Regions from separate parts of the Bacillus atrophaeus genome, predicted to be linked through region 4. Evidence: riboswitches for the same ligand, from Rfam matches in the RefSeq annotation. Region 4 holds a riboswitch; each other region holds the start of a gene.

Region 1 (8,012 bases), 160 kb from region 4:
ATGTTATTTACGAATATCGGGGTGCTCCCTGTTGAATCCCCTGTGTATGATTCGGTGTGGGCATATGTTGTGCCGCTTGCGATTCCTCTTTTGCTGTTTCAGATCAATGTGCGTCAGATTTTTAGCGAAAGCAGGCGTTTGCTGTTTATCTTTCTGGTAAGCGCGGGGGGAACGGTGCTTGGCAGCATTGCGGCTTTTTTTCTTTTGAAAAATCATATTCCTTTTCTTGATAAAATCGGCGGTATGATCAGCGCTTCTTATATCGGCGGAGGAATTAATTTTGCGGCGATGGCTGCGAAGTTTGAGACGCCGGGTGAATATGTTTCGGCGACTGTGGTGGCTGACAATTTCATGATGGCGTTGCTGTTTTTTATATTAATCAGCATTCCCGCTCTGAAGTGGTTTCAAATACATTATGATATGCCGTTTGAAGACAAAGTAAAGGCGGAAGGAAACGGAGAAAATAGTGCGGAAAGCTATTGGAAACGGAAAAGTATTTCCTTAAAGGATATTGCGTTTAATATGGGCGCTGCTTTTGCGCTTGTCGCAGTGAGCGTTAAGATTGCTGGTTTTTTTAAGAGTGTTTTTTCTCATCCCCTTTTGACCGGGACGTTTGGCGATCAGTATCTTGTACTTACGACTTTGACCGTCCTTGTGATTTTTCTTTTCCCTCGCTTTTTTGAAAAGCTCAATGGGTCTCAGGAGCTGGGAACCTATTTCATTTATTTGTTTTTTGTGGTGATAGGTATTCCTGCCGACCTCCGTTTAATTGTGACCAATGCGCCGCTTATTCTATTATTTGTGTTCCTCATTGCGATCAGCAATTTAATCGTTTCTCTCCTTGTCGGAAAACTGTTCCGCGTCCGCCTTGAGGAAATTCTGCTTGCCGTGAACGCCACAGTAGGCGGGCCGACGACAGCTGCGGCAATGGCGATAGCAAAGGGATGGCGGGAGCTTGTCGCGCCGATTATGCTGGTCGGAACGCTTGGCTACTTAATCGGCAACTATGTCGGTACTTTTATGGGAAATTGGTTTTCTTCCTTTTTATAAGAAGGATTTCTGAGATTTTCTTAGAATGATAAAAAACTAATGCGATAGAGATAACGAAGAGATCATGGCATGATAAAAGAAAATACCATTTATATAAGGCCCTTACCGATAGACGATGCTGAAGGAAACCTGAAGTTACAAAGCGAGAATCGAGATTTCTTTGAACTGTTTTCAATGACTCCGCTTGCGATTTTTATACGATCGAAGGACAAAGGAAGAGAATCGAACAATATAGGCAAAAACTGAAAAAAGACCAAGGATATCATTATAGAAAGAAGCCGAGTGTCCCCGGCTTCTTTTTTACCGCGCAGCTACAGGCACTATTTCTTTCAGCGCTTGTTCGAAATCGCGTTCTAAATCATCTGCATTTTCGACTCCCACACTGAGCCGCAATAATCCGTCAGTGATGCCGCGTTTTTCACGTTCTTCCTTAGGCATCGCCGCATGGGACATCGTCGCCGGGTATGACAAAATGGATTCCACTGCGCCGAGACTGACAGCAAAGACCGGGAGTGATACGTTTTCCACCAATTTTTTGACGGCCTCTTTGCTTTCAAGCTCAAATGAAAGTACGGCGCCCGCTCCGCTTGATTGGCTTTTATGGATAGCGGCGCCCGCATGATCAGACAGCCCTGGGTAATACACACGTTTTACGGCCGGATGCTGCTGGAAATATTCCGCAAGACGCAGTGCCGTCTGGCTTGCTTTTTCTAACCGGACCTGCAATGTTTTTAAACCGCGCAGTACGAGCCAGCAATCTTGCACACCAAGGACAGCGCCGAATGCGTTTTGCAGTTTATACAGTTCGCGCCCCAGTTCTTTATCTTTAACAGCCGCAAGCCCGGATAAAACATCGCTGTGTCCGCTCAAAAACTTTGTGGCGCTGTGAAGCACGATGTCTACCCCGAGATCAAGCGGTCTCTGCAATGCCGGTGTCATAAACGTGTTATCCAAGTATGTCAGACAGCCATTCTCCTTCGCCAGCTTGACGACTGCTTTAATGTCAGTAATACCAAGCGTAGGGTTTGATGGGGTTTCCATGTAAATGACTTTAGTATTTGGCTGAATGTTCCGGGCGATTTCATTTACATCGGTCATATCGACAAAGGTATGCTCAATCCCAAAGCGGGTCAAAACCTCTGTCACCATACGGAATGTTCCGCCATACACATCTTCTGTCACTAATACATGGTCACCCTGTGAAAGCAGCAAGAAAGCCGTTGAAATGGCGGCCATCCCCGAACTGAAGGCAAACCCTCTCGTTCCGCCTTCTAAAGCCGCAATCGTTTCCTCCAGAGCCGTTCTAGTCGGCGTGCCTGAGCGGCTGTAATCAAATGCGCCAAACTCTTCAAACGATGATTGGTGAAAAGTTGAGGCATGCTGGATCGGCACACTGACTGCCCCTGTTGCTCCGTCTGTTTTAAATGGATTGTGGACGAGCTGGGTTTCCAGCGTCCAATTATGATTACTCAAATGAAACAGCTCCCTCTTTGACCTGACGTAGCGCCTGTTTTAAGTCTTGTTTTAAATCTTCGGCGTGCTCAATACCGACTGAAAAGCGAAGCAAACGATTGCAGACGCCGTTTGCGATTCGGATGTCTTCCGGAATATCCATATGGGTTTGGGTCGCGGGATATGTAATAAAGCTTTCTACCCCGCCAAGGCTTTCCGCAAAACAAATCGTCTGCAAGGCTTTTAAAAACGGATTCACCCATTCTTCTTTCTGCAAACGGAATGACAGCATACCGCCTTTGCCCGGATACAGCACATCGGCGATTTCATCTTGCTCTTCCAAAAATGCCGCAAGCTCCTGCGCATTCTCTTGGTGCTGGCGCATTCTGAGGCCCAACGTCTTCATTCCCCTCATTAAAAGCCAGGAATCAAATGGCGGAAGAACGGCGCCAATCGCATTTTGGTGCTGAAACATTTCCTCACCAAGCTCCTCATCTTTCACGACGACAAGACCGGCAAGCAAATCATTATGCCCGCCCAAATACTTCGTCGCACTGTGAATGATAATATCTGCCCCAAGTTCCAAGGGACGCTGCAAAATCGGCGTGTAAAATGTATTGTCCACAATGAGAAGCAAGCCTAACTCATTGGTAATCCGGGCGATGTTTTCGATATCAGCTTCCTGCATCAGCGGATTTGTCGGCGTTTCCACGAACACCGCTTTTGTGTTTTTCGTTATTTTTGAGCGTAAACAGTCTTCGTCTGTGAAATCATCGTAAAGGAAGCTCAATCCGTATTTTCTCCATTCATTTTCAAACAGACGGTATGTGCCGCCGTACAAGTCTGAGGAGACAATCAGTTCATCACCGCTTTTGAATAAGGCCATAATCGTTTGGATGGCGGCCATGCCTGAACTGAAAGCAAACCCTCTTGCGCCGTTCTCTAGGCTTGCGATCGCATCTTCGACAAGCTGGCGTGTCGGATTTTTCGTCCGGACATAATCAAATCCGGTCGATTCGCCGATGCCTTTGTGACGGTAGGCCGTTGATAAATAAATCGGCGGGTTTACAGTTCCCGTCGTTTCTTCGCTGCGGTTTCCGATTTGGGCTAATTTCGTTTCAATATGCTCTGACATAGAACAAACACCATCCCTTTTCAAAATAAAAAACCCCTTGCTTCATAAGAAGAAGGGGTTTTACACTTCCTCTTATCTTCCAAGCACAAAAATCGCTTGCTGGATTTAGCACCTTGGCACTTCGCCTTTCTTGGCAAAGCAAACCGGTTGCTGAGGTTTCAAAGGGCCAGTCCCTCCACCTCTCACGATAAGAATGTCTCTAAATTTTCTGATTGTTTTATATTAGCGTAATTCATTTTATATTTCAACAGTTTTTTAGATCTACTGGTGAATCGGCTGCAAACACTCACAGAAGATGTTCTAAAGAGAGAAATTTCTAACAATTCGTGGTACAATAAAGGATACATAACATATGTGAAGACTTTAGATGGCCTGGAGGAATTTATTGTGGCACCAAAAACCGGAGTAATTCATGAAAAGAAGCTTTTTTCAGAAGAGCTTGGCGGGGAAATGACAATACTGGTCTATTTGCCGTCAGTCTACTCCCCTCTTTATAAGTATCACCTTATTATAGCCCAGGACGGTCATGATTATTTTAGGCTGGGCAGAATCGGCCGTCAGGTGGAAGATCTTCTCTCAAAAAGAGAGATTGACCGCAGCATCATCATCGGCGTTCCTTATAAGAACGTCAAAGAACGCAGGGAAATGTATCATCCGGAAGGCTCTAAATTTGCAAGCTATAAGCGGTTTATCGCAAATGAACTGATCCCTTATGCTGACAGCGAATATCCTACGTACGAGGTTGGATACGGCCGAACGCTGATCGGTGATTCTCTCGGAGCCACTGTTTCCTTAATGACAGCTCTTGATTACCCGAATATGTTCGGCAACGTGATTATGCAATCGCCATACGTTGACCATCATGTACTGGAGGCTGTCAGCCGGTCAGATGATATGAAGAATATCTCTATTTATCATCAAATCGGCGAAAAGGAAACAGACGTCCATACAACAGACGGACAAATCTTAGATTTTACAGCACCGAATTTGGAGCTCAAACAGCTAATTGAACAAAAACAGTCGGAATATTATTATGATACGTTTGACGGAGATCATAAATGGACCTACTGGCAGCCGTTAATTACTCCGGCGCTGAAAAAAATGCTGTAAGTCATCCAATCGCTTGCTATACTCATTATGATCAAACAATTCAGGGAGGTAATATCATGAAATACGGAATTGTTTTATTTCCATCAAAAAAACTGCAGGATCTTGCAAACTCTTACAGAAAGCGCTATGACCCAAGCTATGCACTTATCCCGCCTCACCTAACACTCAGACCCCCGTTTGAATCTTCTGAGCAAGAAGCATCTCAGATGGTGTCGCAATTAAGACAAATTGCAAAGGAATCACACCCGATTGTTTTAAAATTAACAAAATACAGCTCTTTTGCTCCTGTGAATAACGTGATTTATATTAAAGCTGAGCCGACAGACGAATTAAAAGAGCTGAATGAACAATTATACAGTGGTGTTTTAGCCGCAGAACCGGAATACAGCTTTGTCCCGCATGTAACAGTCGCCCAAGACCTTTCAGACGATGAGCATTCCGACGTGCTGGGGCAGTTAAAAATGCAGGAAGTATCCCATGAAGAAGTAATCGACCGCTTTCACTTAATGTACCAGTTAGAAAACGGATCATGGACTGTATATGAAACATTTTTGTTAGGCGGAGGAGAATAAGAGACTTGGAAGCAGTTATCGCAAAAAATGAAGAACAAATGAAAGATGCATTTTATGTAAGAAAAGAAGTCTTTGTCAAAGAACAAAACGTACCAGTTGAAGAAGAAATTGATGAGCTCGAAAACGAATCAGAGCATATCGTGGTGTATGATGGAGATCAGCCGGTCGGCGCCGGAAGATGGCGGCTTAAAGAAGGGCTCGGCAAATTAGAGCGGATTTGCGTATTAAAAAGCCACCGCTCTTCGGGCGTCGGAGTCATCATTATGCAGGCGCTGGAAAAAGCGGCAGAAGCCCGCGGCGTGTCCGGTTTTATTTTAAACGCACAGACTCAGGCAGTGCCGTTTTATGAAAAACAGGGATACAAGGTCTCATCGAAAGAGGAATTTCTCGATGCCGGCATTCCCCATTTGCAAATGATTAAATATAGATCTTTTTAATCTTTCTATATGTATAATCACTCAAATTAAATAAACGTTTAGTTGGAAAAGTAATATGGACAAAGCTGTTTGCATAACATAAGGCCCTAATGATAGGGCCTATGTTTTTTTTATAAATTTATACTTTAGTAATAGAAATAGTATTACATACTATTTCTACATTTAAAGGGGGCATTAAAATTTCACATTTTAATAAGTCCTTCCCTTCGCTCTGAACCTCTGAAATTCCAACATCCTGAAGAAAATAAGGAATTTGTGATTTAGTCATATCTTTTAGGGGATTTATTCTATCGTCAGCAGTGGTGACAAATGAGAATTTTGAACAACCAGTAAAAGATAATTTCACATTATAATTCGTGTCTTCAAAAGTCATTGTTATTTCATCACCGAAAAAACGGGATTCTAATTGTAGTACCCTTGCATCCCAATAATTTAAACTTTCAATATCGCTTTGAATCTGCTCAGCTTTCATAATTAATTACCTCACTTCTTATATGGGATATGAGCATCTGGGCTTTTTCTATCGACTATACTCAAATTTTTATCAAGTGGATTACCATTTTTATCAAATAAATGAACATGCTCGTACTTTGTCATTTTATCATGAGGATCAATTCTCATTCGGATGTTTCCACTAGTATCTCTAACATGAGCAAAACCATTGTTTTCTGTGTATTTCCATTCAGTAGGTAGAGAATCTAAAATTACCTTTTTAGACATATTGGGGATGTTTTTGGCAATGATTTCTCCTCCAAATTTCCCAACTTCCTCAGCCATTTTCGCACTTTTCCTGAAATTGTTTTTCGATTTTTTCTGTTTTTACCATGTTTTTAACTGCTTTTCCTGCAACCTTCACATATCCAGATCATTATTCATTTTAGTTAAATTGCATTATATGCTTTCATATCGCTTACAGTTTCGTCAAGGAACCGATCAAGCTCTAGTATAAAATTATAAAATCTAATGTAAATTTTACAGCTTTATTTATTGTAGAAACAGCCTTAGGTACAACTACATTCTTCATTTCTTTATTTAATTTGTTTATCTTGCTATTTATAGTTTTTTGCAAACTTTCTTTTCTGAGTTTTGCTAAATAACTGTTAGAATTACTAATTTTGTTAACTCAAAAGTGTTAAGACTACTTGAAGTTCTTTCTGTATTCTTATAACTTTATCTCCATCAGTTTCTTTTGATACAGCATACACTTTTTCTCGTTTTATGTAATTTGGTAAATTAATCGTAGATATAACAAAAATAATTAAAAATGCACTAATAAATCTTTTCAAGCGTATTCCTCCGGCCTTTTACTATTTCTTAAAATATTAAACCGATTTGGAATTAATATAAAATTACTAAATCACACCACTTTTTTAATAATACTCCAATAATTTTTATACCATGACTATATATATCCAAAGATTTTATGTAATATTCTGCAATAAAAAATCTCCGAAATGGTATCGGAGATTTTTTATTTATATTCATTAATAAAGTTTCCCTTTTCAAATCTTTTTTCATTCTTATAAAGTAACCGCTTACGTTTCGCTTTGTTCACTCTTTTTTCTGCCGCAGCTTGATTTTCCTGCTGTTTTTCAAGTTCCTTGTATACCCGCTGAAACGGGACATAGCTGATCTTTTCTGTTCCGGCATAATCCTGTTTATGGCCTATTGTGCGATTTGCATACTGAGCATATTGGTGATTTTGGATTGGACCAGCATATATCATATGATACCCTCCCCTTTGCTCTCTTTTTCCCTTAAACTTACTTTTTGAAACGCTATTCTTTTGTTATGATATTCTTTGTCTGCAAATACATGAACACCTTTAGTGGGAGGACCCCTTTTTGAAATGTGCCCGACTGAATGATCGAACAATACATTTACATACATATTCGAGAGAACATTACCAATTCCTCTATGAAGAAGCGGTAAAAGGACATTTATTTTGCGCCCATTGCGGAAGGCCTGTCATCATGCGGCTCGATATTCTTCAGGAACCTGAATTTCTCCACCGTGAAAAAGGAGATTTCTCAGCTTGCGAAGAGGCTTGCCATTCAACACCCCGCAAACAGGAAGCAAAAAAGGAAGATTACGAGGAATCTGGCGTTTTCCGTTTACCTAAAGGCAAAGCCATTTCAGCCGATAAATCTCCCGTCCTGACAGAATGGCAGCCGCCAAGAAAGATAAACCCCGGCACGCCTTTTCTAAAAAAACCGGAAGCACAGCACTTGTCTCTTTTTCCAACGATCGGTTTAA
Region 2 (8,012 bases), 1.7 Mb from region 4:
CAAAGTTAATGATGCCCGCGGCCGAAGGAATGCCGACTTTTTCAAAAGTAAGAACAAACGGGCTTCCTTGTGAACCGATTTCCTGCCAAGGGTAAATAGACATAATGACAAATAATGCACCAACATAAAAAATAAGAATCCGCCAAAATACTGTATCAATCGCTTTTGCTAACGATTTTTCCGGATTTTTCACCTCTCCGGCAGTCACACCAATCATTTCAATTCCTAAGTAAGCGAACATCACCATTTGGAGTGACAGCAAAACCCCTTTTATGCCGTTTGGGAAAAATCCGCCATTGTTCCACAGATTGCTGATGCCTGTCGCGACTCCTCCGTTCCCGACTCCGGCGATAATCATTAATAAACCAACAACAATCATCGATAAGATTGCTACAATTTTAATAAGAGCAAACCAAAATTCCAGCTCTCCATATGCTTTTACGGCTAGGAAGTTGACAGCCGTCATTATCATCAGCGCTGCCAATGCCCATATCCAGCTTGGAACATCCGGATACCAATATTTCATATAGATGCCGACTGCTGTAATCTCAGCCATACACGTTACCACCCATAAAAACCAATAATTCCAGCCGGTCAAATATCCCGCGAGAGGGCCCAAATAGTCACGTGCGTATCTGCTGAAAGAACCTGCCACCGGCTTTTGAATCGCCATTTCGCCAAGTGCCCTCATAATAAAAAACATAACAAGACCGCTGCAAGCATAAGCTACCAGAATTCCGGGTCCGGCTAACTTAATAGCAGAAGCAGAGCCAAGGAATAAACCTACCCCAATCGCTGCCCCTAATGACATCAAAGATATATGTCTTTGTTCTAATCCCCGATGCAATTGTTTTTCTTGCGCCTTTCTTTGCATAACCCTCTCCCCTAACACTATTCGATTTTAATCTAGTAACGCTTCTTTTGCTGCGTATCATAGTGGGATTCATCCGGCCTTTTCCTCCGAAAACAGTCAAAAATGGCTAGACCTATCTAATCTATTAGTCATTCAATTAACTCTATTATAAACGTTTTGTGAATATTTTTTAACACTTTATGTAAAGCATAGCGGAATACAAGGACTAAGAGGAAGTCGGATGGATGCAGAGTGCAGCAGGTATAACAAAAAGGCTTCCGACGAATCGGAAGCCTTTTAATTATACAAAAATAACTTCTTTGGGCTGATGGTTCAGTTCTTCAGGCACTAATCGTTTTTCAACATTAATGCTGTGCCAGATCATGAAGATCAGCACTGTCCAGATTTTACGGCTGTTATCCGCTTTATCCGCACAATGGTCTTCAAGAAGCTGAAGGACATAATCCTTTTTAATATAAGCGTCTGTTTCACTTTCCCGAATAATATTTCGGATCCACTCATTCATTTCATTTTTCAGCCAATGGCGGATCGGCACTGGGAAACCGAGCTTTTTGCGGTTCAGCACGTGATCAGGAACAACGCCCTCTGCCGCTTTGCGAAGCAGATATTTCGTTGTGCCGTTTTTCGTTTTTAATTCATCCGGAATTTTTGAGGCCACATCGAATACGACCTTGTCCAAGAACGGTACACGCAGTTCTAATGAATTGGCCATTGTCATTTTATCCGCTTTTAACAGAATATCGCCGCGCATCCATGTATGAATGTCTACATACTGCATCTTGTTAATGTCACTGTATGAGCTGCTTTCTGTAAAGTACGGCTTCGTCACATCGCGGTAAGAAAGCTGCGGATTATAATGTTTGAGAAGCTGTTTTTTCACAGGTTCTTCAAAGATTTTCGCGTTTCCGATATAGCGGTCCTGAAGCGGCGTACATCCTCTGATCAGCAGGCTTTTGCCTCGCATTCCTTCGGGCATGACAGAAGCTACATACAAAAGCATCTTTTTCAGACCGGACGGGATGCGTTCAAACGGTTTAAGAGAAAGCGGTTCGCGGTAAATATTGTATCCGCCGAACAGTTCGTCAGCCCCTTCGCCCGATAACGCGACTGTTACTTGTTTTTTCGCTTCTTTTGCGACGAAATACAATGGAATCGCAGCCGGATCAGCAAGCGGATCATCAAAATGCCAGACAATTTTCGGCAGTTCGTTCATATATTCTTCCGGAGAAATAACGGTGCTGAAGTTTTCTATGCCAAGTGCAGCTGCCGTTTCCTTCGCAACATCAACCTCACTGAACCCCTGCTGTTCAAATCCGACAGAAAATGTTTTCAAGTTCGGATGAAATTCTTTAGCAACGGATACAATAAAGGAAGAATCAATCCCTCCTGAAAGGAAAGAACCGACTGGCACGTCACTTCTCATATGAACCTTAACAGAATCAAAAATCGCGTCTCTTACTTCCTTGACAAGCTTATCTTCATCTGAAGATTGAACAGGCTTGAAATGCGCTTTGAAATACGTTTTAAAGGTGATATCGCCTTCCGGGCGAATCGTAAACTGCTGTCCAGGCTCTACCTTTTTCACATTCACGTCCAGCGTGCCAGGTTCAGGAACAAATTGGAACGACATGTACTGCTGAAGTGCCTCAGTATCCAGTTGAATATGGCTTTCAGCAGCCATTAAGCTTTTTCTCTCTGAGGCAAAATAAACCTGATCATTGATCGTTGTGTAATATAACGGCTTAATGCCAAATGGGTCTCTTGCGCCGTACAAGACATGATCATTTTTATTCCAAATCAGAAAAGAAAACATTCCGCGTAATTTTGAAGCGGCTTCTTCTTTATAATGACGGTATGTCGCAAGAAGGACCTCTGTGTCTGAATCTGTGTTGAATTGGTATCCTTTTGATTCAAGCTCTTCTCTCAGTTCAATATAGTTATAGATTTCTCCGTTAAAGATAATCCAATATGTTTCATCTTCATATGATAAAGGCTGCCCGCCGTTTTCTACATCAATAATGCTGAGCCGTCTGAATCCGAATCCGACATGCTCATCATGGTAATACCCATCACTATCAGGACCGCGGTGAACGATCATCTGATTCATCTGTTTGATAAGTTCTTCTTGATCTGCGGTTTGAGTTAATGGATGCTTGTTAAAAACTCCAACAAATCCACACATATTATTGCCTCCATATTATTATTTTCATGATGAAATCCCTCTTTATAGACGCACCGGATATTAAATCGTTTCACTGTTATGTAAAAAAATAAACCTGGGCCTAATGAAAAAAGGGAAAGCCGCTTATAAGTAAGCGGCTATATAATTATTCTGCTAAAGCCTCTTTGCGAAGCTGGTCAGCCTTATCTGTACGCTCCCACGGAAGGTCAACATCATGACGTCCGAAGTGACCGTAAGCAGCCGTTTGTTTATAGATCGGACGGCGCAGATCAAGCATTTTGATAATGCCGGCCGGGCGCAGATCAAAGTTATTGCGTACAACTTCAATCAGCTTTTCTTCAGAAGCTTTTCCTGAATCAAAAGTATTAATGGATATGGAAACCGGCTGCGCAACACCGATAGCGTAAGCAAGCTGCACTTCGCAAGAATCCGCAAGACCCGCTGCCACAATGTTTTTCGCTACATATCTAGCTGCGTATGCCGCTGAACGGTCTACCTTCGTTGCGTCCTTACCTGAGAACGCGCCGCCGCCGTGGCGTGCATAGCCGCCGTACGTGTCAACGATGATTTTACGTCCTGTAAGACCGGCATCTCCTTGAGGTCCGCCGATTACAAAACGTCCTGTCGGGTTAATGAAGTATTTTGTTTCTTCATCAATTAATTCCTCAGGAACGACAGGATTAATGACGTGCTCCTTAAGATTGCGCTGAATTTGCTCAAGCGAAATTTCAGGGTGATGCTGTGTTGAAATAACAATCGCGTCAATACGGACCGGCTTATTGTTCTCATCATATTCCACAGTTACTTGAGTTTTTCCGTCCGGACGAAGGTAAGGAAGAATATCTTCTTTGCGTACTTCGCTCAAGCGGCGCGCTAATTTATGCGCCAATGAAATCGGAAGCGGCATAAGCTCTTTAGTCTCGTTGCACGCATAACCGAACATTAAGCCTTGGTCTCCTGCACCGATCGCTTCGATTTCAGCATCGCTCATTGTGCCTTCACGGGCTTCAAGCGCCTGATCCACACCCATCGCGATGTCGGCGGACTGCTCGTCAATAGACGTTAAAACAGCGCATGTTTCAGCGTCAAATCCGTATTTCGCGCGCGTATAACCAATTTCTTTGATCGTTTCACGCACCGTTTTTGGGATATCAACATACGTGGATGTTGTGATTTCTCCGCTGACAAGCACTAAACCTGTTGTAACGGACGTTTCACAAGCAACACGCGCATTAGGGTCATGTTTTAAAATTTCATCTAAAATGCTGTCCGAAATCTGGTCACAGATTTTATCCGGATGCCCCTCCGTAACAGATTCTGATGTAAATAAACGACGATTTTTACTCATGATTTGCTTCCTCCTGGCAAAAGACCTCCCGATAGGCCTTTTATATATGATACGGAACTCGCTCCCTCTTATACAATGTCATACTTTATATTAGAGAATGTTAATTGGCATATTTATGAAATAAAAAAACCTTTTCCACTTGAGGAAAGGGTTGGTTGTGTGTGCCTTTCACTCTTATCGCTCAAGGAATAAATAACCTTGCAACAGGTTAGCACCTTGGTTGTCCCACATGTGTTTCCACATGCTTTTTAAAGAGAAACCGGTTGCTGGGCTTCATTGGGCCTGTCCCTCCGCCAGCTCGGGATAAGAGTATCCGCTCAATAAAATATCTTATCTTATAAGTGTTTATGGTGTCAACAAGAAACAGGAATTAGCAGACTTTATTTCAAAAGTGCGTTTCAAAAACACACACAAAAAAACATCAAATAGTATAGACTATTGGTATTAATGTGTTATACTATTTTACAAATGGCAAGACACAATAAAAGATAAAGGAAGGTTTCTATGAACTCAGTTGATTTAACCGCCGATTTGCAGCTCTTATTAACAAGTCCGAACGTGCAGCATAATTTATCCGTTCCGCAGCTCACCGAAAAAGTAATTGCCCGAAATGAAGGCACATTAACATCGACAGGCGCCGTGAGGGCCACAACCGGCGCTTATACCGGGCGTTCTCCTAAGGATAAATTCATCGTACAGGAACAAAGCACGAAGGATAAGATTGATTGGGGTTCTGTGAACCAGCCGATATCAGAAGAAGCATTTGACCGGCTGTACACAAAGGTCGTCAACTACCTGAAAGAAAGAGATGAATTGTTCGTCTTCGAAGGTTTTGCAGGCGCAGATGAAAAATACAGGCTGCCGATCACTGTCGTAAATGAATTTGCATGGCACAATTTATTTGCCAGACAGCTTTTTATCAGACCGGAAACAAATGATAAAAAAACCGCTGAACAGCCGTTCACCATTCTTTCCGCGCCTCATTTTAAAGCAGACCCGGAAACGGACGGCACACATTCTGAAACATTTATCATCGTTTCATTTGAAAAACGAACCATTCTAATCGGCGGGACAGAATATGCCGGTGAAATGAAAAAATCCATTTTCTCAATTATGAATTACCTTCTGCCTGAACGGAATATATTGCCGATGCATTGTTCAGCCAACGTGGGCCGGGAAGGAGACGTCGCTCTTTTCTTCGGTCTGTCAGGCACCGGAAAAACAACATTATCCGCAAGTTCAGACCGCAAGCTGATCGGCGATGATGAGCACGGCTGGTCCCATACGGGCGTCTTTAATATAGAAGGCGGCTGCTACGCCAAGTGTATTCATTTAAGCGAGGAGAAGGAACCCCAGATTTTCAACGCGATTCGTTTCGGATCAGTGCTTGAAAATGTCGTCATAGATGATCAGACGCGTGAGGCAAACTACGATGATTCTTTTTATACGGAAAACACTCGTGCCGCTTACCCGATTGATATGATTGACAACATCGTGTCACCAAGCATTGCCGGTCACCCGTCTGCCATTGTTTTTCTGACGGCCGACGCATTCGGCGTACTCCCGCCAATCAGCAAACTGACAAAGGAACAGGCGATGTACCATTTCTTAAGCGGCTATACAAGTAAGCTGGCCGGAACCGAACGGGGCGTCACTTCACCAGAGACCACGTTCTCCACATGCTTTGGCTCACCGTTCTTGCCGCTGCCTGCCCATGTATACGCTGAAATGCTTGGGAAGAAGATTGATGAACACGGCGTGCAGGTTTACCTTGTCAACACAGGCTGGACTGGCGGAGGTTACGGCGTCGGAGAACGCATGAAGCTTTCTTACACACGTGCAATGGTCAGAGCCGCAATTGAAGGCGAATTGGAGAATGCAGAGATGAAGACGGATACTGTCTTTGGTCTTCATAGTCCGGTTCATGTGCCAGGCGTTCCTGATGACGTCCTTCAGCCGGAAAAAACATGGAAAAACAAAGAAGAGTACAGAGAAAAAGCAGTTTACCTGGCTAATGAATTCAAAGAAAACTTCAAGAAATTCTCACATACAGGCGCGATTGCAGAAGCTGGCGGTCCGCTCCTTTAAAGATTGCTTTTCAAAAGGCCAAGAGCTTGTTTCGCTCTTGACCTTTTCTTTAATTTGTGGAATGCAGAGAAGTCAGTTTGTATGTAATGCCTGTCCGGCCGTTTGACCACTCAAGCTTTTGCACTTCAGCCGTTCCCGACTTCTCGCCAAACTTGGTCTTCCGTACATCCATCGGAATATCGAGAGGATAAATGCGGTACCCCTCTTTCTCAAGCCGGAATATATTCTCCTCTATCCGTTCTTCTTTACCCTTCGTTACAATCATTGTATTAAATTCAACAGGCATTCCCAAATTGAAAACCCCTTTCGTTCTCTTTTTCTCTTCCATCATATCATAATCCGTCCGCTCACTGGTTCTTCATCCATTGTGTGAGCTCCCGTACGATACGTCTGTTTTGCTGCGGGGGAAAATAGTGCGTAAACCCGCTGAAGTACCATGTTTCCACCGGCTTATGCAGCTGTTTTAATTTGTCCTCCAATAAGTAGGAATGCTGAATGGACACGTTTTGATCTTTTTCCCCATGGATCAAAAGCACTGGCGCCTGAATGCGGTTTGTTTTATCAAACGGCGACCTCCGTTCATATTCCTCCGGCACTTTTTTCGGCGTGCCCCCGATTACCCGCTTCATCATTCTGCGCAGATCTTTCCGCTCCTCATAGGTCAGGAACATATCACTGACGCCTCCCCATGACACAAAAGAAGCGGCACTTTTCCCCATTTCAATCGCAGTCAGTATACCCATGATCCCCCCGCGTGAAAATCCGAAAATATGGACTCTGCCCGCCTTTACTTTCGGATGTTCTTGAAGCAGACGAAAAGCAGAAAAGGCATCCTCCCTGTCCTCTCCGGCAAAATCCTCGTTGCCCTCTCCGCCCTGGTTCCCTCTGTAAAAAGGCGCAAAAACCACAAATCCCTGAGAAGCAAACTGGATGATCCGCCCCGGCCTGACCATTCCGACATTTTTGATCCCGCCCCGCAAATATAAAAAGCCGTCATACATCCCGGGCGCCGCAGGTTCCGCCAGCAATCCCTTCACTTTTAACCCGTCTGAAAGATAGCTGACTGTATATAAACGCACATGCTGATTAGGAGACGGGAACCTTTTTTTCTCAACTAGCAAATCTGCTGCCTCCTTCATCATTTTTTCTTTATTCTTTCCAGTGCTTTAAAAATAAATGATCTTTTACCTATGAGAGTGCACTGGGCATTCACACATTTTTATACCCATCATACGATATGTAAAGCGAAAAAGTATATTGATATGATGCTCGAATAAGGAGGTTAACCCCGGTGAACAAATGGATCCAAACAGGCTGTGCCATTGTGTGCAGCGCTTTTCTCATCTTTGCCCTGTCAGCCTGCAAGCAAGAGGCAAAACTGACGAAGGTCAAAGTGGCTGAAGTCACCCATTCGATTTTTTATGCACCTTTGTATGTTGCAGTTTCAAAAGGTTTTTTTAAAGAAGAAGGACTGGATATCGAGGTAAACACAACCTGGGGCGGCGATAAAACGATGACGT
Region 3 (8,012 bases), 230 kb from region 4:
TCCAGCCATTTCAGGGCGGTGAAAAGCATGGACACATTCACAGCCCAAACCGAAATGCCATGCGGAATATGAAACAAATAGTTGAATAAAACGGCAACGCCAGCCGCTCCACCTGAAGGGATATCATGAGGGAACAAAAACAAGGACATGCCAAGCCCTTGTAAAACGCCTCCTGCAAGAATCATACATATCATTTTTACTTTCATGAGCCGCTCCTTTAAAAAAGACTCGTCCGTTGTTTATATTTTATGAGGCTGTCCTTTTATTATGTCAAAATAAAAGAGGTTCAGCCTAATAGGCTGAACCGTCCCATGTATAATGATTGATCAAATCCATATTGATTTCTGTGCCGATGCCCGTTCCGGCAGGGATATCAATCGTTCCGTTTGCAGGCTGAAGGGGCACAAGATCTGTAAAAGGATTGTCCATCACATCCCATTCGAGCGGTTCAATCTGATTGTGCTCCATTTTTGACCAAGGCGGCAGGCAGGCTTGTGAAAATAATGCATATAGCCTCGAAAGTGCACCGTCATAGGCATGAGGGGAAACCCTGACGCCGAAGTGACGGGCGAGCTGCAGACAGTCGCGAAACTCGTCAATTCCATTCACATGCATGACATCTGGCTGAATGATATCAAAACCGCGCTGGGAAAGAAGAGGAACAAATTGCTTTGCGCCTTTTATATTTTCGCCTCCTGCAAGAGGGACAGAGAGGCGGCTTCTGAGCAGAGCATTATCTTGTATGTGGTCAAGAGGGACAGGCTCCTCAAGCCAAAGAATATTCGTCCATTGTGAAAAATAGCGCTCCCACAGTAAAGCGGTTGCCGCGTCATAGCTTTGATTGGCATCCAATATAATAGAGACTGAATCGCCGCATGCATGCTGAAGCGCTTTGATATGGGCGGCATCCTCTTCAAACGATTTGCCGCCTATTTTTACTTTTATTTGTTTAAACCCTTTTTTCAGCATTGCTTCAGTATGAAGAAGAGAACTGCTGATCCACTGCTGATGATCAGAATATGACTGGAAAGAGGCGTATACAGGTATTTGCCGCCTGTAGCTCCCTCCCCATAATTCACATACGGAACAATTGGCGGCCTTTGCCGCTATCTCGGTTAACGCCATACTGACAGCTGATGCCGCTCGCTGATGCCACTTTTTTACGGTGCGAACTAAAGGCAGCCGGCAGCCGGCCTGTTTTCCAAGAAGGTAAGGGATAATGCGGTTGGTAAATCCGACATGTAAAGAGGGCAGCCAATCTACGCATTCACCCCAGCCATCTATCCCGGTGTCAGTAATGATTCTGATGAGATAACACGTCCGATATTGCTTATATCCATTTGCATCCCCATAGGGCTCTTCCAAGCGGTGGAAAAGCGGGAATGTTTCAATACGTTCAATTTTCAAAGCTCTGTGCTACCTTTCTTTAGCGGGCTGCAGACGTTCACTTGACAGGTGCGGCTTTTCTTTCTCTTTGGTTTCTTCTTCATTTTGATTCACATGGACGAGAAGCAGCACGAGAATGCCGACAGCCAGTGTTAAGCCGGCGATGCTTAAAAACATGCCGGGTCTTGACCATTCCATTAAGCGTCCGAAAATCGGAGGTCCGATCGCGACACCTAAAAACCGAACCGATCCGTATAATGACGTTACAAATCCTCTTCGGTCTTTCCCGACAGCTCCGGTGATGAAGCTGTTGATACAAGGCAGCACAAGCCCGGTGCCGACACTGCTGATGACAAGAATGCTGATAAAGAGAACCAATTGTTCAAAAAAAGATAGCGTGGCATAAGAAATAGTCATCAGCGCCAAACCAAGAACAATCAGCTTTTTCATTAAGGATTGCTTTTGTCCGATTTTACTTCCGGTAATATATGAAGTCACACACATGACCAATAGCGGAATGGCCAGAATCAGCCCTTTTTTTACGCCATCGGTATCATAGGTTTTCTCCAGTACATCCGAAAAGTAAAATAAGATCCCGAATAGGGTAAATAAACAAGTTGCTCCCGCTAAATATGCGGTGAAAAGCCATCTGCCCTCTTGTTTAAATACGCTTAATAATCCTTTTGCGTATTTTCCTATGGTTGGCGGCTCCTCTTCTTTTTTCTTCTCCTTAATAAAAATCCACGTCAGCAGAATAGAAAGAGCGCAAAATGCAGGGAATGCAAAAAAAGCTCCATACCAAACAAGTAAGGCTATAAGAGAGCCGATAATGGGTGAAAGGACTTTTCCCATTCCGTTTGACGCTTCGACGATTCCGAGCACTTTGCTTTCCTGCGCCCCTTTAAACAGATCCGCCGACAGGGCCATAGCGATTGGGCCTGTCCCTGCAGCGCCGAGTCCCTGCAGGGCGCGTCCCGCCATGATCAAAGGAAACGATTGGTGGAAAAAACCGGCGATTAATCCGCCTATCCCGTACAGAAATAAGCAAGGAATAATAATTTTCTTACGGGAAAAACGATCTGCGAGGTAGCCGACAATCGGTATAAAAACAGCTGCGGTTATCGAAAAAACCGTTATGACAAGACTGACTTGAAATTGAGATAAATGAAGTTCGGATTTCATTTGCGGTAAGATCGGGATTAACATGGAATTACCCAGTGTTAAAATGAGCGGTATAGAACCGATTGCCACAATAGTCATCACATTAGGTTGTTTTGTTTGTGCCACCAAGGCTCACTCCTTTTCTTGTTAGAATGTCCTTGATGTATCGGTTTATTCAGAAAAGATTAACGCTCAGTCATATGTAAAAAACCGAATACGGAATGGACCGTATTCGGGCATTTATCATGTATTTTGAATCAGCCGAGTCCTTGTGACGTAACGGCGACTAAGTGTCCGTTTCGTTCCGGAAAAGAGCTCTTTTGAAGAACCATCAGCGGCGATTCAGTATCTCGTACAAACCCCATGGCCGCCAGATCAAGATCGATACAGCGGTAGTCTCCGGAAATATCAATTCGAATCCGTCCTTGCTTTCCATCCGCAAGCTCATTGATTAACAGAGCCGCACATTCTCTGGAAGGTGCGATTAAAGGCCCTATTCTCAAGCTGTCCGGCGTCTGGCGGGAAAGTCCGTACCCGACAATGCTGCCATCTTTGTTTTTGACAACGGAACATTCTAAACAGCCGGAAATGAGCTGCTGAAGCAGGCGTTCTCTGCCTGTTCCGAAAGCCGCCCGGTCTGTTTTTGTTAAAGCCTGAAAATCCTTTGGCTGAAAAGGTGCAATGTCTATATCAGAATCCGCTGTGTGAGGCAAAAAGCGGTCACACACATACTTATAAATGGAACTGATTTGCTGAAATCCGGCTTTTTGATAAAGCGGCAGGCCTTGCTCGGTGGCGACAAGCATAATCGGAATGGTATCGTTTAGTTCGCCGATGCATGCTTCCACCATCTTTTTGCCGAGACCGGCCCCTCTGAATTCTTTTTGTACGATCACAAGGCCAAGCGAAGCAAAAGCCCCGTATGAAAAAATGCCGGAGCAAGAAAGAAGAGTTCCTTTGCTGTCCTTATAACCAAAAAGGCGTCCGTTTTGCAGCAAAAGCTCCAGCTCCCGCTCATCATAACCCGGCCAGCCTGCGTGCCGGCACAATGCAAACAGGCCAGGCACATCTTTTTCTGTTAAAACGGAAAGCGCAGCATCACTCATTGGCATCATTATCACCGTCTTACTTGAGTTTTTTATACATTACAATATGAGGTCCGATACCAGGGAGATCAAATGGATCACCAGTATCCTTCCAGCCAAGCTTTTCGTAGTACCCTTGCACGTGGCATCTGGCGTTGCACCATACCGTTTTTGCCCCCATATCGGCAAGCTTCTGTTCAGCGCGAGTGACAAGCGTGCTTCCGGCTCTCTGCTTGCGGTATCCGGCAAGCGTCGCCATTCCCCTCATCTGATAGGATGGGCCAGCTTCAATCAAGGGATGATCTTGGCGATAAAAAGAAGCTACGCTGATCAGCGTTCCGTCAAAAAAAGCGCCGAGGTGAAAGCTGCCTTCCTCTTTGTCTCGTTCATATTTACATTGTTCTATCGTTTGGTGCGGACGCAAGATCATATGTCTGATTTCATAAGTATCTTCTGCTGAAATTTCATTGACAAGAATCATGATATCCTCCTTTTACTAATGGTTTGAAGAGAAGGGGAGACACCTCTTTATATTATCACCTGCCATCCATAAAGAGGAGGGCCGCCTGATTTATTCAGGCAGCCCTTTTCACGTTTAGTGCAAAAACACATTCTCGCGCTTTTCGTCTTTTTTCTGAATATAGGAAGTAAGCTCCGCCGTTAAGTCAGACCGGAGGAAAGGCGTGATCAGATAAACTCCGTTAAACAGCTCACATGCCGTATCGAGAAGAGAGCGGGCGATGGCGAGGCCTTCCGCTTTTTGTTTTTGCTTATCTTCACCGGCAAGCGCCATTTTCTCGCGAATGGAATCCGACAGTTTGATGCCGGGAATTTCATGATGAATAAATTCGGCGTTGCGGCTGCTGGTTAACGGCATAATGCCAATGTAAACAGGCGTCTTGAGATGCTTGATTTCGTTATGGATGTCGACAAGCTGCTGCTCTGAGTAGACTGGCTGTGAGATAAAATAATCGGCGCCGCAATCGATTTTTTTCTCAAGCCGTTTCACCGCTTTGTCAAGGTGGCGGACGTTGGGATTAAACGCCCCGGCGACAGAAAAATTGGTCTTTCTGCCGAGCGGTTTCCCCGATAAGGAAAGCCCTTCATTGAATTGCTTGATCAGCCTGATTAAATCAAAGGATGTTAAGTCATAAACAGATGTGGCCCCCGGAAAATCACCGATTTTAGAAGGATCGCCTGTAACCGCCAAAATATCGTTTAAGCCTAAAGTGTCGAGCCCCATTAAATGTGACTGCAAGCCGATAATATTTCGGTCTCTGCATGTTATATGAACGAGAGATCTGATATCCATCTGCTGCTTCAAAAGCGCTCCGCAGGCAACATTGCTGATTCTCGGAGTCGCGAGTGAGTTATCGGCAAGCGTCAGCGCCTCTATTCCGGCTTCTTTTAATTCGCTTGCAGCGGAAAGGAATTTCTCAAAGTTCAACTTTTTCGGCGGATCAAGCTCTACGATTATTGACCTTTTTTGAGAGGCGATTTCATCTAATCCCGGCTCGGTCCGCTCGTGCTGAATGGAGATGGTTTCCTGCGCTCTGACTTTCACTTCTTTTTCCGTAATAGGCTCAAGGCCGCCGACTGCATCTGCCATGGCCCGAATGTGGCTCGGGGTTGTGCCGCAGCAGCCTCCAATAATCCGTGCGCCTTGTTTTCGGAATTCAATGGCGCTGTTTTGGAAATACGTATCATCTGTTTCATACACAAGCCGTCCTTCTTCTAGGGATGGCAGGGAGCTGTTAGGATAAACGGATAAAAACGCATCATCAAAAATCGGCACCTCGGTGAGCGCTTCAATCATATGATAAGGGCCGAGCCGGCAGTTAATGCCCGTCACATCAGCACCAAGACCGACAAGCGATCGAAGAGCTTCCGATAGAGGCGTTCCGTCTTGAAGCACCCCTTGTTCATGCATCGAGACATTCAGTACGATCGGCAAATCCGTTTCCTTTCTGGCAATTTTTAAGACTTCCTGTGCTTCTTCAAGATCATAATAGGTTTCCAAAAGGAGTCCGTCCGGCTCTTCGTGCAGCAAAAGATAAAGCTGTTCCCGAAAGCTTCTTTTAATTTCCTCAAGGCTGTACGCATTTTTGTTAAAGGTGCGGATGCCGCCCATCGTTCCGAGCACATACGCTCCGCCAGACGAGGCACGCGCGATTTTGACGGCTTCTTTATTGATTTTTTTGGTTTCATCTTCAAGTCCGTGCCGGGATAATTTGATATAGTTGGCCCCGTATGTATTGGTTTGAATAATATGTGCGCCCGCCTGAACATACGCTTCATGAATTCGTTTGATTTCCTCCGGCTTTGACACATTCAATTCTTCAAAGCATCTGTCAATGCCATATGAATAAAGAAGCGTCCCCATAGCGCCGTCTCCGATTAATACCTGATGTTTCAAATCTTCTAAAAGTCCCATTGTCTGCCTCCTTCATAACATTCAGCAAGGAAAAAAGAGAATTAAAAAAAGTCCTCTTAAGAAGAAGACTTTATAAAAGATTTGTCTATCTTCTTATCTTCCAAGCTGTTCAAGCTTGCTGGATTTAGCACCTTGGTCATGACTGCGAATGCAATCATTACACCGGTTGCTGAAGCTTCTTCGGGCCAGTCCCTCAGCTTCTCTTGATAAGAACAATGATTCAGTTTTTAATTGAGCAAATGAAATCCGGAATTCCCCAAAAAGAGATGAGGAATTTTCCTTTCTCCAAATTTACCGAAAATATAGACAATAATCAATAGCAAATGTAAAATTTATCGGAAATTTATAAATTGAACGTCAATCGGCAGGTCAGCACCGCGGACGGCAGACATAATCTGCTGAAGATCGTCCTTGCTTTTTCCGGTCACCCGTACCTGATCATCCTGGACTTGGGATTTCACTTTCAGACCTGAGTTTTTAATGATCGTGTTGATTTTTTTGGCGTTCTCTTTATCGATCCCTTGAACTAGCTTCGCGCGCTGTCTCACAGTGCCGCCGGAGGCATTCTCGATTTTTGAATATTCGATGTTTTTGGTCGGAACATTTCTTTTAATGAGTTTGCCTGTGAGCACATCCTTAAGCTGGCTCATTTTGAATTCATCATCGGAAACCAGAACGAGATCCTCTTTTTCTAACGTAATGTCGCTTTTACTGCCTTTGAAGTCATAGCGGGTGCCGATTTCCTTCAATGCAATCTGAATTGCGTTTTGGACTTCCGGGAATTCAACCTTGGACACAATATCAAAAGAACTTTCTTTTGCCATATGAAAACCTCCATAACATTTAACTTATGTGTTGATTATAGTAGAATAAAGAGAAACTTCCAACAGAACAAAGAATCAATTTGGGATGATTGGAAAAAAATAAGGAACAACATCCGCCAAAAACATAAGCGGAATAGGAAGGACGATAGCATGAGACCAGGGCAGCAATTAACCTTGAGTATAGATCACCAAACAGATTTCGGTTACTTTTTAACCGACGGAGAAGACACGGTTCTCTTACATAACAGTGAAGTGACAGAGGATATAGAAGAAAGAGACGAAGTAGAGGTATTCATCTACGTTGACCAGCAGGAAAGGCTTGCGGCAACGATGAAAATACCGGTCATCAGCGCCGAGCAATATGGATGGGTAGATGTAGTGGATGCAGTAGACGATATGGGCGTGTTCGTCGATGTCGGCTTATCTAAGGACGCGCTTGTCGCAACAGAGCATCTTCCTCCGTACGAATCCGTGTGGCCGCAAAGAGGGGACAAGCTGTATTGTATGCTGAAAGTGACAAACCGCGGACGCATGTTTGCAAAACCCGCGCCGGAGGACATCATCAGCGAGCTGTTTACTGAAGCGTCAGAAGATATGATGAATAAAGAGCTGACAGGAACGGTGTACAGGCTTATCGCTTCCGGTTCTTTCCTGATCACAGACGACGGCATTCGCGCCTTCATTCACCCTTCTGAAAGAAAAGAAGAGCCGAGACTCGGATCAAGAATCACAGGACGGGTGATTGAAGTGAAGGATGACGGGTCGGTGAACATGTCGCTTCTCCCGCGGAAACAGGATGCGTTGTCAGTAGACGCCGAGCAAATCCTTACTTATATGAGAACGAGAAACGGCGCCATGCCATACGGAGACAAGAGCGACCCGGAAGATATCCGCCAACGCTTTCAGATGAGCAAGGCCGCCTTTAAACGGGCGCTCGGACACTTGATGAAGAATAACAAGGTCTATCAGGAAAACGGCTGGACATATGAAAAGCAATAAAGTAGAGAGCAGGCTGCCAGAGAGCAAGCCTGCTTTTTTTGCGGTGAATATATCCAATTGAGTATGGTCTCCAAGTGCCGAGGAGTCCGGACAGGATTTGGGGAATACTCCGCGAAACGCTCC
Region 4 (8,012 bases):
ACTGACAAAAAGCGCCCAATGCTTTGGAAGCTTTGTAAAAGGATACAGCAGCAGGTTCCAAAAGAACAAACTGACCAAAAACCAAAGTGACCATTGCGGGTCAATCGGATTGACGTTCGTCATGCTTTCATCTTGAACCACATAATAAAAAACAGAATAGATGCTTTGGAAAATCAAATACGGAATAATCAGCTTAACAGCCAGCTTTTTCACATAACCTGACCGTTTAAAGCCTTTGGCGAAATAGCCTGATACAAGAATAAAGGCGGGCATGTGAAAGGTGTAAATGAACTTGTAGAGGTACAGCATAAACTCGTTATCATTAATAAAAGAACGGAGAATATGGCCAAAAACAACAAGGAATATCAGCAAAAATTTTGCATTATCAAAATAACTGTCACGCGATTTGTTCATAGCATCACCTTCTCTTCAAATCATTCACTAAAAGATTATTCCCTGTTGGTATTCATTTTAAAATAAAACCTCAAAAATGATCTCGGAAATCGGGTGATTGTTAGAACGATGTAAAACGGAGGTAAGGATCGTTTAAAATGTCTTCAGAATGTAATCCCGCTGAAATTTTCTGAAATTTATAGGGCAAATGAAGGAAGATGGGACATCTTGTAGAAATATTGGAGGATAGGTTTTGAAGAAGGAGTGTACAATGAATGGCTGAAACTCTTGATTTGGAAACAAGTTTACAGCTTCAAAATCAGCTGAAGCAGCTTCAGGAAGAAAATGACCGTCTGAAAAAGGAATTGAATCAGCATCAAGTGATTGTAAATAACACGCTGGATGCTATTTTTATATGTAATAAAGAAATGAAAATTGTTCAGGCAAATGAGGCGGCGGCCAGGATGCTGCAAGTCAAACCGGAAGAATTAAAAGCACGTTCGGTGCTAGACTTTTTGTTCGCCATTCCAGAAGAAGAGCTTGTCATTGCGATTAAGAAATTTTTTAATAAAGGATTTTTGTGGAAAGAGGTCCCGATCAGGCTGGACAGCGGAGCGACAAAGTATATCGAATTTCTTGCGAAAAAGGAAAGTGGAGAAGATTCCTTTTTTGTAGTTATGCGGGACATCTCATCTAAAAAGATTTTAGAGCGGGAATTCTCTATGAATGAACAGTTATTTAAGGATTTGTTCGACAGAGCTGTTGACGGGATTGTGCTCTTTGACAGAGAAGGCTGTTTCATAGACGCGAATCTGTCATTTTGCAAGAGTTTCGAAATTGGCCAAAACGAGCTGTCTCATTTATCTTTCGGAGAATTTATAGATAAAACAAACGAAAAAGACTTTCAGAGCATTTGGGAAACGATCCACAGGAAAGGCAAAGCGAAAGGAGAGCTTCCAGTCAGACTCCGTTCAGGCGGCCAAAAGCTGTTTGAATTCACAATTACCTCTAATATCATCAACGGCTTTTACATGTCAATTATGAGAGACATTACCGAGAAACGCTCCATGGAAATACAGCTGTTTAAAAGCGAAGAGCGGTTCAGAGAAATTTTCGAAAATGCGATGGACGCTATTCTCATTTGGTCGGACGACGGAAGAATTGTGAAGGCGAACCAATCGGCGTGCAAAATTTTTGAACTGCCGATGAATCAGCTTGTTCAAAGAAAACTGTGTGACTTTCTCGTTGTTTCGCATCAAAAATACCGGTGCACGAAAAAGAAATATGAAAAATTCGGGGAGATTAGAGATGAGCTGCTCTTTCAAATGGGGAACGGGCAGTTTAAAGAGCTGGAGTTCACTTCAAAACGAACGATATTGGAAGGCCAGCATTTAACGATTTTTAGAAATGTAAGCGATCGAAAAAGGATGGAGAAAGAACTTAGAGAAAGCGAATTGAAATTCAGAAAAGTCTTTAACGGCTCGATGGACGGAAACGTGTTATTTGATAACAAATATCGCATTATTGATGCCAATCCGTTAGCGAGCGATATTTTAGGCCTGTCCCATGAAGAGATCAAAAAGCACAGTCTGCTGGATATCATTTCTGCCTATGATATTGAAAATCTGACTTCTTCAGCCAGGCAGATTAATCTTGAAGAAATGGATAATGAAATTCCCTTTTTGTTAAGCGGCAAGGAAAATCGGAAATTGGAATTCTCTTTTAAACGCCATATTATTCAAAATATGAATCTTGCTATTTTTAAAGATGTCACCGAGCGTAAGGAGCTTGAAGAACGGCTTCGAAAATCCGACACTTTGCATGTAGTGGGAGAGCTTGCCGCCGGCATCGCCCATGAAATCAGAAATCCGATGACCGCGCTCAAAGGCTTTATCCAGCTTCTGCAGGGGAGTGTTGAAGGTGATTATGCCCTTTACTTTAATGTCATCACCTCGGAATTAAAGCGGATTGAATCCATCATCACAGAATTTCTAATATTAGCGAAGCCGCAGGCGATCATGTATGAAGAAAAAAATGTGACCGACATCATGCAGGATACAATGGACCTTCTCCACGCCCAAGCCAATCTCAGCAATGTTCAAATGCATCTGGATCTGATCGAAACCATTCCTCCGATCTATTGTGAGCCCAATCAGCTGAAACAAGTATTTATCAATATTTTAAAAAACGCCATTGAAGTTATGCCTAAGGGAGGCAATGTATATGTGAAAATTCAGCCGTCCGGCCCGGATCATATTCTCATCTCCCTGCAAGATGAAGGCATCGGAATAACAGAGGATAAATTAAAACGGCTTGGAGAGCCTTTTTATACAACAAAAGAACGGGGCACTGGACTCGGACTTATGGTAAGCTATAAAATTATTGAAGAACACCAAGGAAAAATAACGGTAGAAAGTGAAGAGGGCAGAGGAACCGTATTTCATTTAACGCTGCCGCTCCGCCAGCATAATGAGGAAAGAGGGAACGACGAATGAGCTGCTATGAGATAACAGAAACCCCTTTGGGGGAAGTTGCCATTGTGGAGGAAGAAAGCAAAATTACGCGTTTACTGCTCAGTGAAGAGGATTTTCTGAAATGGAAAGAAGCGGCTCCCATGGCGGAAAAACAGGAGACACCTATTTTAAAAGAGGCAAAGCAGCAGTTGCGGGAGTATTTTGCCGGTGATAGAAAAACATTCTCACTGCCGCTGGCCCAAAAGGGAACGTTTTTTCAGCAAAAAGTGTGGCAGGCGCTCGACACGATCCCGTACGGCGAGTCCAGAAGCTATGCCGATATCGCGGCCGCAGTCGGCAGTCCTAAAGCTGTTCGCGCAGTCGGACAAGCCAACAAGAGAAACGCATTGCCGATATTTGTGCCGTGCCATAGAGTCATTGGGAAGAATAGGGCGTTAACCGGTTATGCGGGCAGCAGAACAAATGTAAAGGCAGTATTGCTTCGCATAGAGCAAATCCCCTATAAAGAAAAATAAAACATATGGCACGTTCCAATTTTTTCACTTGAGACATATAATTTTACAAAGTTAAAAAAGTTGGTCTGGTGAAAAAGGAGGACAATGAGTAATGAAGCTGAGCCGCCCAGATAAAATCGCCGGGTTTGCAGAGCTGTTTGTAAAATTACATGTATTATCAAGCTCCCAAAAGAACGAAATCATAAAGCTGACAAAGCAAAAAAACCGCTGACTCTGCCCGAATGTGAGCAAAGCCGTTGCGGTTTTTTAGTTTACATGGGATTCTGCAAATAATTGTTCGATTTCTTCTGCATAACAGCCCGTCAGGATTCCCTTTTCGGTAATAATGCCTGAGATAAGGCTGTGGGGTGTAATATCAAAAGCCGGATTGAACACATGAACATCAGCCGGAGCGGTCCGAACGCCGGAGATCTGTCTCACTTCTTCAGGATCTCTTTCTTCAATCGGAATATCGTCGCCGCTTTCGACTTGCAAGTCAAACGTTGATAAAGGAGCCGCCACAAAAAACGGAATTTGAAAGGCTTGAGCTAAAATGGCAAGGCCGTATGTGCCGATTTTGTTCGCTGTGTCTCCATTTTTTGCGATTCGGTCTGCCCCGACGATGACGGCGGAAATATGTTTTTCTTTCATGGTGTGAGCCGCCATGCTGTCCGTGATCAGCGTGACATCAATGCCGCCCTGCATCAGCTCCCATGCAGTGAGCCGGGACCCTTGGAGGACCGGCCTTGTTTCACAGGCGTAAATATGAAGTCCGAGATCCTTTTGTTTAGCCAGATAAAAAGGGGCAAGTGCCGTTCCATACCGGCTCGTAGCAATCGAACCGGCATTGCAGATTGTCATAATCTGATCGCCTTTTTTAAAAAGCTGCAGCGCGTTTTGGCCAATCATCCGGCACGTTTCTTCATCTTCAACCTGAATCTGTATGGCTTCATGGACAAGGTTTGTTTTTGCTTCGTTTACCGATGTTGCATACTGAATAGAACGGCTGAGCCTTTCAAGCGCCCAAAACAGGTTAACGGCTGTCGGTCTTGAGCTGTTTAAATAATCCTTGATCGGAGCAAGCTTCTGGCGGAATTCAGAAACATCTGCCGCTTCTATATCTTTAGCAGCAAGAGCGAGTCCGAACGCAGCGGTAATTCCGATTGCCGGAGCGCCTCTCACCTTCAATGTGACAATAGCGTTAAAAACATCCTCTTTCGTTGTCAGTTCAAGATATTCAGTGACATCGGGAAGCTTTTGCTGGTTTAAAATATGAATATATGTTTCTTTCCATTCTACTGAACGGGGACCTGTAAATTGAGTGCTCATCATTCATCATTCCTTTAGATGTTGCTTAAATTGTTTAAGAACATCGGTAATTGTTTTCAGCTGCTCGCGTTTTTCAACAAGCACCGCGCCGATTTCTAGTGCAAGCCTTTTTCTTTCAATTCGTTTATCAAATGGCACGATGGTGTCAAGATCTGCAACGTGCGCCAGCCCGATTGTGCGGCGGATCAGCTCACAACCGGCAAAGCCGACAGCATCTGAAAAAATGTGTGCCAAGGTGTCTTCAAGATATCCGTCTATTTTCGAGTATGCTTCAAGGCTGTCTTTTTTCCACGCCTCACTGAATGTTTGCTTGAATGTATCCCATACGATATTTACATGTTCATACAGAGGCTCTCTTGCTTCTACTTCGCGGCCGAGTGCGTTTAATAAGAGATTTGCGATGAATTGTCCGACATCAAAGCCGATTGGTCCATAAAACGCAAACTCAGGATCAATCACCTTTGTTTCTTCTTGGCTTGCAAAAATACTTCCTGTATGAAGATCACCGTGAATCAAGCTTTCCGCCGACGTTAAAAATAATTGTTTCAGCTTCGCCGCTTCTATTTTTAAACTATTGTTTTGCCACAGTTCCTCTGCATAGGGGCGAAGTTCTTCTTCAAAATCATTTGTGTCGTTGTCAAAGAAAGGATCTGTAAACACGAGTCTTTCAGTTATGTCGCAAAGCTCAGGGTTCGTAAATTGTTTTACCAGCTGTTTCTTTACTTGCGGTTTAAGCGCGTAATTAGAGGAGTAGAAAAGAGTTTTCCCTAAAAATTCTCCCATGTGTGCCGACAGACTCGGAAAATTCTTCCCTTCTAGTAATCCTTTTCTGGCGATCTGCAGATGAGACAGGTCTTCCATGACGGTAACCGCCATGGCTGTGTCAGAATAATAGACTCTGGGCACAAGATGAGGCACATGTTCTCCTTGGCGGATCAGCGCGCTGCTTTCAATTCTCGCCCGGTCGATCGTTAACGGCCAGCTTTCGCCGACTACTTTTGCATAAGGGACGGCTTGCTTAATAATCAGTCCTCTTTCCTTTTCTTGATCATACACGTGAAAAACATAATTTAAATTTCCGTCGCCGATTTCTTGGCAAGTCAATGTGCTTTTACTTGGAAATAAGCCGAGCTTAACCGCCAATGCAACAGCGGAGCTTTCATTTAACGTTTCATACAATGGTGTTGTGGTTGCTGCCATGATTATTTACCCTCCAATATGAATAGCTGTTTATGTAATGCGGGGGGATGGCCAATAAAAAAAGCCTCCTTCTCTGGAGAGAAGGAGGCTAACAGACACGTTTCGCCTCTCTTATCTCTCAGATAAATCTGATGGAATTAGCACCGTGCCTTAATGAGACTAACGTCTCGGCGCAAAATCTGTGCGCCCCATTTCACAATGGCATTACGGTCGGTTGCTGTTGGGGTCAAAAGGCCAATCCCTCGCCCAACTCTCGATAAGAGAAAATATTCACTTGTCTTGCAATTCGAATTAATCAGTTGATGAAAATGTTAACAGGTGCTTCGTTTATTTGTCAACAACTTTTGTTGTGCAATATTAATATAAATCTTTTCGAAGGTCTGCGAAAACGGGAATCTGTTTCCGTACGGCTTCACTTTCTTCTATATCAACCTCTGCCCGTACAGCACCTTCTTCCTTAGAGCCCTCTGCTAAAATACGGCCCCACGGATCAATAATCAGGCTGTGGCCGGCAAACTCATTGTCGGGGTTTGACCCGGTGCAGTTGCAGGCCGCGATAAAGCATTGGTTTTCAATCGCTCTGGCAATAAGAAGGCTTTTCCAATGGTCGAGGCGGGGCAGAGGCCATTCCGCTGAAATAAACAACAGGTTTGCGCCCTTTGTCGTATGCTTTCTAATCCATTCTGGAAAACGGATATCGTAGCAAATCAGTCCCGAGCTTTTGACGCCGTCAAGTTCAAAATAACCATCAGCCGAGCCGGCCGATAAATAAAGGTGTTCATCCATCAGCTGGAACAGATGGGCTTTGCTGTACTCTTTAACGATCTTTCCTTCTTTATCCGCAATGTACATCGTATTATAGATATGGCCGCCTTTTCTGACGGCGACAGAACCGGCGACTAGGTGGACACCATGCGTTTTTGCGGTCTTTTTCAGCCAGCTTTGAGCAGCGAGACCGTCATCATCCGCTAACAGGTCAAGGTTTGTCAGATCGTAGCCGGTCGTCCACAATTCAGGAAGAACGAGAACATCGGCGTGTTTACTTTCTTTTTCGATTAAAGATTCAGCTTTTTTTATATTTTCTGAAGGATTACCGTATGCAATATCAAATTGAAGACAGGATATGGTCCATTTCACCTCTGCAGCACCTCCAAGTTTCCCTTTACTTTTTATATATAACCATATATGATGATGGACTATCATTTCAAGAAATTTTTTTAGAAGGTGAAAACAGATGAAATTTGAACATTCTCACGTGTTAACACAGCTTCCCGAACAGTTTTTTGCTTCTTTAGTCAAAAAGGTGAACAAAAAACTGCAAGAAGGGCACGACGTCATCAATTTAGGGCAGGGAAATCCTGATCAGCCGACACCGGATCATATTGTCGAAGAAATGAAAAACGCGATCGCAGACCCAGAGAACCACAAATACTCATCATTCCGCGGCTCCTATCATTTAAAAAAAGCAGCAGCGGCATTTTATCAAAGAGAATACGGAGTGAAAGCAGATCCGGAAAGTGAAATTGCCATTTTATTCGGCGGAAAAGCGGGGCTTGTCGAGCTTCCGCAATGTTTATTAAACCCAGGGGACACCATTTTAGTTCCCGATCCGGGCTATCCAGATTATTGGTCGGGGGTTGCGCTTGCTAAAGCCGAAATGGAAATGATGCCGCTTATAGAGGAGAGGGGGTTCCTGCCTGATTACAGCCGCCTTTCCTCTGACGTAAAGGAAAAAGCTAAGCTGATGTATTTGAATTATCCGAATAATCCGACAGGAGCCGTTGCTACTTCGGATTTCTTTGAAGAAACGGTCAGCTTGGCTAAAGAAAACGGCATCTGTGTCGTTCATGATTTCGCATACGGCGCAGTTGGCTTTGACGGGCACAAGCCATTAAGCTTTTTACAAACTGAAGGGGCAAAGGACATTGGCATAGAAATCTATACATTGTCTAAAACGTATAATATGGCGGGCTGGCGCGTCGGATTTGCCGTCGGTAATGCATCTGTGATTGAAGCCATTAACCTTTATCAGGACCATATGTTTGTCAGTCTGTTCAAGGCGACACAGCAAGCGGCAGCGGCGGCTCTCTTATCAGACCAAACGTGTGTGGCTGAACAAAAC

What was found. A riboswitch is a leader RNA that binds a small molecule or an ion and turns the genes downstream of it on or off. The one in region 4 is predicted to bind S-adenosylmethionine.
Region 1: another riboswitch for S-adenosylmethionine. It lies ahead of AAHT65_RS13260 (methionine biosynthesis PLP-dependent protein); the one in region 4 lies ahead of mtnK (S-methyl-5-thioribose kinase).
Region 2: another riboswitch for S-adenosylmethionine. It lies ahead of metK (methionine adenosyltransferase); the one in region 4 lies ahead of mtnK (S-methyl-5-thioribose kinase).
Region 3: another riboswitch for S-adenosylmethionine. It lies ahead of AAHT65_RS12800 (bifunctional homocysteine S-methyltransferase/methylenetetrahydrofolate reductase); the one in region 4 lies ahead of mtnK (S-methyl-5-thioribose kinase).

What each region holds. Positions count from the first base shown of each region.
Region 1 is NZ_CP154443.1:2,620,298-2,628,309, reverse strand. Features, by position in the region: gene AAHT65_RS13275 (DUF819 family protein) at 1-1,050, shown strand, start outside; partial or broken gene AAHT65_RS13270 (GNAT family N-acetyltransferase) at 1,120-1,319, shown strand; gene metC (cystathionine beta-lyase) at 1,351-2,523, opposite strand; gene AAHT65_RS13260 (methionine biosynthesis PLP-dependent protein) at 2,516-3,637, opposite strand; SAM riboswitch class I at 3,707-3,831, opposite strand; gene AAHT65_RS13255 (esterase family protein) at 4,025-4,747, shown strand; gene AAHT65_RS13250 (YjcG family protein) at 4,804-5,319, shown strand; gene AAHT65_RS13245 (GNAT family N-acetyltransferase) at 5,325-5,756, shown strand; gene AAHT65_RS13240 (hypothetical protein) at 5,875-6,228, opposite strand; gene AAHT65_RS13235 (transposase) at 6,240-6,533, opposite strand; gene AAHT65_RS13230 (hypothetical protein) at 6,875-7,042, opposite strand; gene AAHT65_RS13225 (hypothetical protein) at 7,228-7,482, opposite strand; gene AAHT65_RS13220 (ATP-dependent helicase) at 7,601-8,012, shown strand, end outside.
Region 2 is NZ_CP154443.1:157,096-165,107, forward strand. Features, by position in the region: gene alaP (alanine permease AlaP) at 1-874, opposite strand, end outside; gene asnB (asparagine synthase (glutamine-hydrolyzing)) at 1,155-3,056, opposite strand; gene metK (methionine adenosyltransferase) at 3,202-4,404, opposite strand; SAM riboswitch class I at 4,576-4,714, opposite strand; gene pckA (phosphoenolpyruvate carboxykinase (ATP)) at 4,909-6,492, shown strand; gene AAHT65_RS00900 (DUF2584 domain-containing protein) at 6,542-6,784, opposite strand; gene AAHT65_RS00905 (alpha/beta hydrolase family protein) at 6,840-7,613, opposite strand; gene AAHT65_RS00910 (ABC transporter substrate-binding protein) at 7,784-8,012, shown strand, end outside.
Region 3 is NZ_CP154443.1:2,542,807-2,550,818, forward strand. Features, by position in the region: gene AAHT65_RS12775 (YitT family protein) at 1-206, opposite strand, end outside; gene AAHT65_RS12780 (mandelate racemase/muconate lactonizing enzyme family protein) at 292-1,407, opposite strand; gene AAHT65_RS12785 (MFS transporter) at 1,417-2,646, opposite strand; gene AAHT65_RS12790 (GNAT family N-acetyltransferase) at 2,805-3,659, opposite strand; gene AAHT65_RS12795 (GNAT family N-acetyltransferase) at 3,673-4,113, opposite strand; gene AAHT65_RS12800 (bifunctional homocysteine S-methyltransferase/methylenetetrahydrofolate reductase) at 4,228-6,066, opposite strand; SAM riboswitch class I at 6,157-6,279, opposite strand; gene AAHT65_RS12805 (YajQ family cyclic di-GMP-binding protein) at 6,399-6,890, opposite strand; gene AAHT65_RS12810 (CvfB family protein) at 7,041-7,889, shown strand.
Region 4 is NZ_CP154443.1:2,777,019-2,785,030, forward strand. Features, by position in the region: gene AAHT65_RS14150 (acyltransferase family protein) at 1-414, opposite strand, end outside; gene AAHT65_RS14155 (PAS domain-containing sensor histidine kinase) at 669-2,888, shown strand; gene AAHT65_RS14160 (methylated-DNA--[protein]-cysteine S-methyltransferase) at 2,885-3,382, shown strand; gene AAHT65_RS14165 (hypothetical protein) at 3,474-3,593, shown strand; gene mtnA (S-methyl-5-thioribose-1-phosphate isomerase) at 3,629-4,690, opposite strand; gene mtnK (S-methyl-5-thioribose kinase) at 4,697-5,890, opposite strand; SAM riboswitch class I at 5,999-6,153, opposite strand; gene AAHT65_RS14180 (carbon-nitrogen family hydrolase) at 6,248-7,027, opposite strand; partial or broken gene AAHT65_RS14185 (pyridoxal phosphate-dependent aminotransferase) at 7,125-8,012, shown strand, end outside.